One region of the Anaerospora sp. genome, then DNA from elsewhere that is predicted to be linked to it. Evidence: a T-box and tRNA genes for the amino acid it is inferred to sense, from the RefSeq annotation. Region 1 holds a T-box; the other holds one or more tRNA genes.
The links. A T-box is a leader RNA that pairs with one kind of tRNA and senses whether it is charged. The one in region 1 lies ahead of RTR76_RS02750 (valine--tRNA ligase), so its partner is inferred to be a tRNA-Val.
Positions count from the first base shown of each region.

Region 1 (3,414 bases):
TAGAATTGTGCCAGCTCCGGCGTTTTGTCAGGCCATCCCATTGTCGAAAACGGCCATAAAGCTGAGCTGAACCAAGTATCAAGTACATCGGCATCCTGTTCTACTTTGCCACCGCATTTTGGACAGGCGGCAACAGCATCACGGGAAACGATTGTTTCACCGCACTCACAATACCAGGCAGGTATACGATGCCCCCACCAAATCTGACGGGAAATGCACCAGTCGCGAATGTTTTCCAGCCAGTTAATATATATCTTCGTGAAGCGCTCAGGAACAAATTTAATTCTGCCAGATGTGACTGCTTCTATTGACGGCTTAACCAGCGGCTCCATTTTGACAAACCACTGCTTGGATACTAACGGCTCAACAACAGTCGTGCAGCGCTGGCAATGTCCGACTGAGTGCGTATGCTCAGCCACAGCAACAAGATTCCCCGCCTCTTTTAGATCGCTTACCAGTTGTTTGCGGCACTCATAGCGATCCAGCCCTGCATATTTACCGGTATCGGCGGCCATTGTTCCGTCAGGATTAATGACGACGATTTGCTCCAGCTTATGTCTGAGTCCCATATCGAAGTCGTTTGGATCATGAGCAGGAGTCACTTTAACTGCACCTGTTCCAAAAGCAGGGTCTACGTATTCGTCAGCCACAATAGGAATGCGCCGTCCGACCAAAGGCAAAATGAGGTAATGTCCGACATAACGCGAATAGCGTTCATCGTCGGGATGAACAGCCACCCCTGAATCCCCCAGAATTGTTTCCGGTCTTGTAGTAGCCACAGTCACATACTCGCCGTCTTTTCCTTCTACCGGATAGCGAACATGATATAAATTACCTGGTTTTTCTTCATGTTCCACTTCTATATCACTAAGTGCGGTATTACAGCGTGGGCACCAGTTGGTGATACGGTTTCCCTGATAAATCAGGCCCTTTTCGTACAGGCTTACAAATACTTCACGAACAGCCTTCGAGCAGCCTTCGTCCATTGTAAAACGCTCACGGCTCCAGTCACAGGAGGCGCCCAGACTTTTCAGCTGATCGCTGATGCGTGCACCATATTGGTGCTTCCATTCCCAGACGCGTTCAATAAACTTCTCCCGCCCAATATCATAGCGGCTTAAGCCTTCGTTTTTCTGCAGCATTTCTTCTACTTTAATCTGTGTTGCGATACCAGCGTGATCTGTACCTGGCATCCACAGTGTGTTATAGCCCTGCATTCTTTTTAAACGAATAAGAATATCTTGGAGAGTATTGTCAAGAGCATGCCCCATATGCAACTGTCCGGTAACATTGGGCGGCGGAATAACGATGCTAAAAGGATCTTTATCGGGCTCCACCTCTGCATGGAACAAATTATGCTCTTCCCAAAACTTATACCATTTAGCTTCAACCGCCTGCGGATCGTAAACAGTTGGAATATTATTATCAGCCATCATCAATTCCTCCTAAAATAAAAACTCTTCCATCCTGATTAGGACGAAAGAGTTTGCTTCCGTGGTACCACCTATATTCCTGCATAAGCAGGCTCTCATACGGCGTAACGTGCCGGCTACGGACAAACCTACTTACATTCAGCCTGTCAGCTCAAGGACGACTTGGCAGCATCTTTTTTCCCAAGCGCCCTTTCAGCCGGGAGACGCTCTCTCTGAGGGAGTATGCCGCTACTCTTTCCTGTCATTGCCGTTTTTTATTATATTGGCATTATCATACCAATTCATAACTCTTATGTCAAGAATGTCCATCTCCAGCAGCAGTTATTATTTGCCCAATATGTATTTTACCAATAAAATACTAAGCTCATACAATACAAGAATTGGAATGGCGATCATTGTCTGCGAAAAAACGTCCGGAGTAGGCGAGATGACCGCTCCCACAACAAAAGACATGACTAGCATCATCTTTCGCTTACCGATCAGATACGCTGATGTGATCACTCCCATTTTAGCTAAAACAACCAAAAATAATGGCAATTCAAAAACAACTCCAAAGGGCAGTAAGAAAGAGACTACAAAGGAAAAGTATTGGCCTATCGAAAAGAGCGGCTGTAACTCAGCAGTAGAAAATCCAACAAAAAACTTAATACCTGCAGGTAAAACGAAAAAATAAGAAAAAGCCAGACCCGTAAAAAACAGCAATACTGATGAAGGCACCAGTACAAAAGAAACCTTACGCTCCTGCCTGGTAAGAGCCGGTAAAATAAATGCCCATAGCTGGTACAAAACCACAGGCAAAGCTAAAAGCAGGCCCGCAAAAAAAGAGGCTTTTAAATAGGTGAAAAAAGCTTCAGCCGGATTCATATAATACAGTTTACCTGCTGGTGCCGTAATAAAATGAATCAGTTCTTCTGAGTAAAAGTAGGTAATACCGCTGCATATGACAACGGCAATAATAGAAATAATTAAACGGCGTCTAAGTTCCTGCAAATGATCAATTAAGGACATTTCCGCTTCATTAACTTCTTCAGCCGGTGCTTCTGAAACAGCAACAAGCTGACGTGACGAATCCTCGGAAGCAGTTGGCGGTATCGTTTCTGGCATTATAGTATCCTCACTTTTTTTCACTTCTACAGCGTACTTGCTACTGGCAGCATAAAAAACACTGTTCTTGCTCTCTTCTATTATACCTGCCGGTCATGTAAAAAACAATTCTGACAAAAGCTCGTAGGTACACCAAAGCTCGAAAAAACAAACAGTCTGCCGGGCTATTAGACCCGGCAGACTGTTATCTCTCCGCCTTGTTAAGGCAGCATCCAGCGTAAAGCATAAGCTTGAAGTAAGGTAAGCACCGACATAAATAACAACATCGCCAAACTATGAAGTACTGTAAACCGGAAGATTGTGCCTTCTTCACCCACTAACCCGGTTGCAGCAGTTGCTACCGAAATACTCTGGGGAGAAATCATCTTGCCAGTAACACCACCTGATGAGTTAGCAGCAACAGTCAGGTGTGGGTCCACGCCAATCTGCTCGGCTGCAGTCTTTTGCATAGAACCGAACAAGGCATTCGCCGATGTATCCGAACCGGTAAGGAATACACCCAGCCAGCCCAGGATAGGCGCAAAGAAAGGAAACATGGAACCAGTGGCCGTAAAAGCCAGACCGAGAGTTGAGCTCATGCCAGAATAGTTCATGATATAGGCTAATCCCAAGATCATCGCAATCGTACCAATGGGAAACTTCAGCTGCACAATGGTACGTCCAAGACAGTTAAATGCTCTGCCAAAACTATAATTAGGAATAATCAATACCGATAACAGCCCCGAAATAAAGATAGCACTTCCGGCAGCAGACAGGAGATTAACCATGTATTTCGCCGGATATGCACTTACCTTAGCGACTACAGGGGGAGCTTTCTGGATGAGGCCGTCAAGTCCGGGCCACGAGATTAGGAATAAGGGATTTAACTGATCGATTT
Region 1 covers NZ_DALZUO010000002.1:155,042-158,455, reverse strand. Annotated here, with positions in the region: gene RTR76_RS02750 (valine--tRNA ligase) at 1-1,433, opposite strand, end outside; T-box leader at 1,470-1,687, opposite strand; gene tatC (twin-arginine translocase subunit TatC) at 1,758-2,537, opposite strand; gene RTR76_RS02740 (lactate permease LctP family transporter) at 2,738-3,414, opposite strand, start outside.

Region 2 (3,414 bases), on a different contig from region 1:
ATTGCTTGACGAAACAGGCGATATGATCCGCGAACGGGGACGTGAATTTGGTACGGTTACCGGACGGCCTCGTCGTTGCGGCTGGCTTGATGCGGCTGTAGTACGGTATGCCGGTATTGTAAGCAGTATTGAATACATGGCGATTACCCGTCTGGATATTCTTGACGGTCTGAAAACCTTGAAAATCTGCACCGGTTATAAATATAAAGGTGAAATTATTAATGAATTCCCTGCTAGTCTTAAAGTACTGGGACAAGTGGAGCCAGTATATGAAGAATTGCCAGGCTGGGAAGAAACAATCAGCGGCATACGCACTTATGACGAATTACCTGCTAATTGCCGCCGGTATGTGGAACGCTTGAGCGAAGTAACTGGCATTGCGGTCGGGATTGTTTCGGTTGGTCCACGTCGTGATCAGACGATGATATTACACGATATGTTTTAGTTCTTAATTGATGAATAAGTAAGTAGGCTTGCAATAAAGACTGTTGCAGGCCTGCTTATATTTTTATTTGGATTAAGGGGTGAAAGGGGAGGGGGACTATGAATACCGTTATACGGCCTGAACTGGTATTGCTGGCAGTGGCCTTCTTATGGGGCATTAATCCTCCGATCATGAAGGTTGGCTTAATAAGTCTGCCGCCGCTGTCATATAATGCAGTCCGCATGATGATCGCGCTTGTTTGTGCTATAGTGGTTCTGCTGATATCTAAACAGTACCGCCCGGTTGAAAAACGGGATATTTTTAAAATTCTAAAGGTCAGTATATTTGGTTTTTTTGTATTTCAATTCTTTTTTACATTAGGGATTCAACGGACTTCAGCAGGAAATGCTTCCCTTATATTGGGAATGCTGCCGGTTTGGGTGGCAATTCTCAATCGGGTTTTCAAGCTGGAAGAGGTGCTGAGCAAGTCTGTGATCATCGGGATTGGAATGTCCTTTGCCGGAATTCTGCTCATTGTTTTGGGATCAGACAGAGAGATGAGCTTTTCCTCGGAACATATGATGGGAGTGCTGCTACTATCGGCAGCTCAAATTGGCTATGCTTACTATACCATCTTTTCTAAAGAATTAACGGCTCACTATTCGTATTATCAAACAACGACTTTGATAGTTCTTGTTAATATGATCCTGTTTGCGCTGATCGCAATGCCTGAACTGATAGAAGTTGACTGGCGCAAAACATCGGAGGGGGCATGGCTGAGTGCTGCCTATTCCGGCATCTTTGCCATGTGTATCGGTAATTTTTTATGGATTTGGGGAGTGAGTCTGCTCGGTAGTGCTACGGCATCACTGTATAATAATCTGTCGCCTGTCTTTGCAATTGTCGTGGGATATCTTTTGCTTGACGAACCTTTTGGCCTGTTGCAGCTTGTTGGAGCAGCTATTGTCTTTTGGGGGTTATGTTTAACCCGCAAGCCTAACAAGAATAGTAAAGAGATTCTATAAATTCCCTGCAGCTTGCCCTATTGACCATTGGGAGCAGTTCTGCTATACTAAATAAGTTCCCGAATGGTTGGACATGCGAGCAGGAGATTAGTAAAAAAGAAGTTGACAATAATGTCAGCATATTGTATACTAAAAACCTCATCAGACATGACCTACTAGCTCAGTTGGTAGAGCACCTGACTTTTAATCAGGGTGTCGATGGTTCGAGTCCATCGTGGGTCACCATTTTTTCTGGCCCGTTGGTCAAGCGGTTAAGACACCGCCCTTTCACGGCGGTATCAAGGGTTCGATTCCCTTACGGGTCACCAATCCCGGGCGATTAGCTCAGCCGGGAGAGCGCCTGCCTTACAAGCAGGATGTCGGCGGTTCGATCCCGTCATCGCCCACCAATGTTTCAAGCCAGCGACGGATTAGAAATGTCCAGATGCTAGGCATCCCGATCACGCGAGCGCAGACAGTACATGTTGGTACGGCCAGCGAAGCGTGCGTAGGGGTAACAACGCAGATGGGCGTTTATAATCTGGCGCATTCGCGGCCCTGTGGTGTAGCGGTCTAACATGCCGCCCTGTCACGGCGGAGATCGACGGTTCAAATCCGTTCAGGGTCGCCATTTTGCCTCGGTAGCTCAGTCGGTAGAGCAGAGGACTGAAAATCCTCGTGTCGGCAGTTCGATTCTGCCCTGAGGCACCATTTGTCCATAACCTTACAAGCTGTTGCTTGTAAGGTTTTTTATTTGCTTGACAAATGATAATTACAGAGTATAATGGTAATATTAAATCCCTAAAGGGGAGTAGCTTATTGATCACGTCAACATACTGCCGCAATTTTTTGCGTCTGGCGTGAACGTTGGATTAATTCGTCCAATTAGCGAGACCTTTAGTATGACTTTTTGGTCATACTAAAAGTGTCTCGCTTTTTATTATTTTTAAGGAGGATTCTAAAAGATGGAAGCATTTATTACGTCATTTGTTTTTGTTGTCTTAGCTGAGATGGGGGATAAAACGCAGCTGCTGGGAATGTGTTTTGCCACACGATACCGCTGGCAGACGGTGCTGGGGGGAGTGTTTGTTGCCACTATTCTTAATCATTACCTGGCCGTAGAGGTCGGCAGTTATTTAACCCGCTTTATTCCAATGAGTTACATACAAATTGCAGCAGCAGTGTCATTTATTGTATTCGGTTTATGGACAATCAGGGGAGACGAAATGGGAGACTGTGATGCGTCTAATAAGTATAGTCCTTTTTGGACTGTCGTTATTGCGTTCTTTATTGCTGAAATGGGAGATAAGACACAGCTGGCTACAGTTGCGCTAGCTGCCAAATACAACCAGCTTATACCTGTGTGGATGGGAACCACGGCAGGAATGATGGTAGCAAATGCGATTGGTATTATTATTGGTGTAACGCTGGGTAAGCAAATTCCCGAGAGACTGGTGAAATGGGTATCAGCAATCATATTTATCTTCTTTGGTTTTGCCGGGTTGTATCAAACCTTGCCTGCATACCTGCTTTCAGCTCCCAATATTATTGGGGCCGTTCTGCTTGTACTGGTTCTTATCTATGTCGTAAATCGAATGGGTAAAGATGGTCAGCCTGTGGAAGAATAAAAATAAAAGCCGCCGATAGGCGGTTTTTTATTTGGCAAGGATTGTGAGCAGAAAAAAGGGATGCTGCAGAGAGTCTTGAATAGCAGAAAATATAGAGCGATTGGAGGGTGGGTATATGAGTACGGACGAAGCCTTTTATTCGGAGTTATATTGTGCTGAGTATCTACGGCGCCTTAACCGGTTTGTTGTAGAGTGCCGGCTGGCAAATGAAGTAGTGGAGGCTCATCTGCCCAATCCCGGCCGGATGTGGGAATTGCTTTTCCCGGGGCGAAGGATGTACTTGGCCGCGAACGATGGTATTGGGAAAAAGACACGTTTTAAGGTAATTGGTATTGAGCGTGAGGGGATACCGGTTATG
Region 2 covers NZ_DALZUO010000001.1:14,526-17,939, reverse strand. Annotated here, with positions in the region: gene RTR76_RS00110 (adenylosuccinate synthase) at 1-445, shown strand, start outside; gene RTR76_RS00105 (DMT family transporter) at 544-1,449, shown strand; tRNA gene RTR76_RS00100 (tRNA-Lys) at 1,599-1,674, shown strand; tRNA gene RTR76_RS00095 (tRNA-Glu) at 1,683-1,757, shown strand; tRNA gene RTR76_RS00090 (tRNA-Val) at 1,763-1,838, shown strand; tRNA gene RTR76_RS00085 (tRNA-Asp) at 1,983-2,059, shown strand; tRNA gene RTR76_RS00080 (tRNA-Phe) at 2,064-2,139, shown strand; gene RTR76_RS00075 (TMEM165/GDT1 family protein) at 2,394-3,056, shown strand; gene sfsA (DNA/RNA nuclease SfsA) at 3,172-3,414, shown strand, end outside.
Region 2: it encodes a tRNA-Val, which carries the amino acid that the T-box ahead of RTR76_RS02750 (valine--tRNA ligase) is inferred to sense. The anticodon was not compared.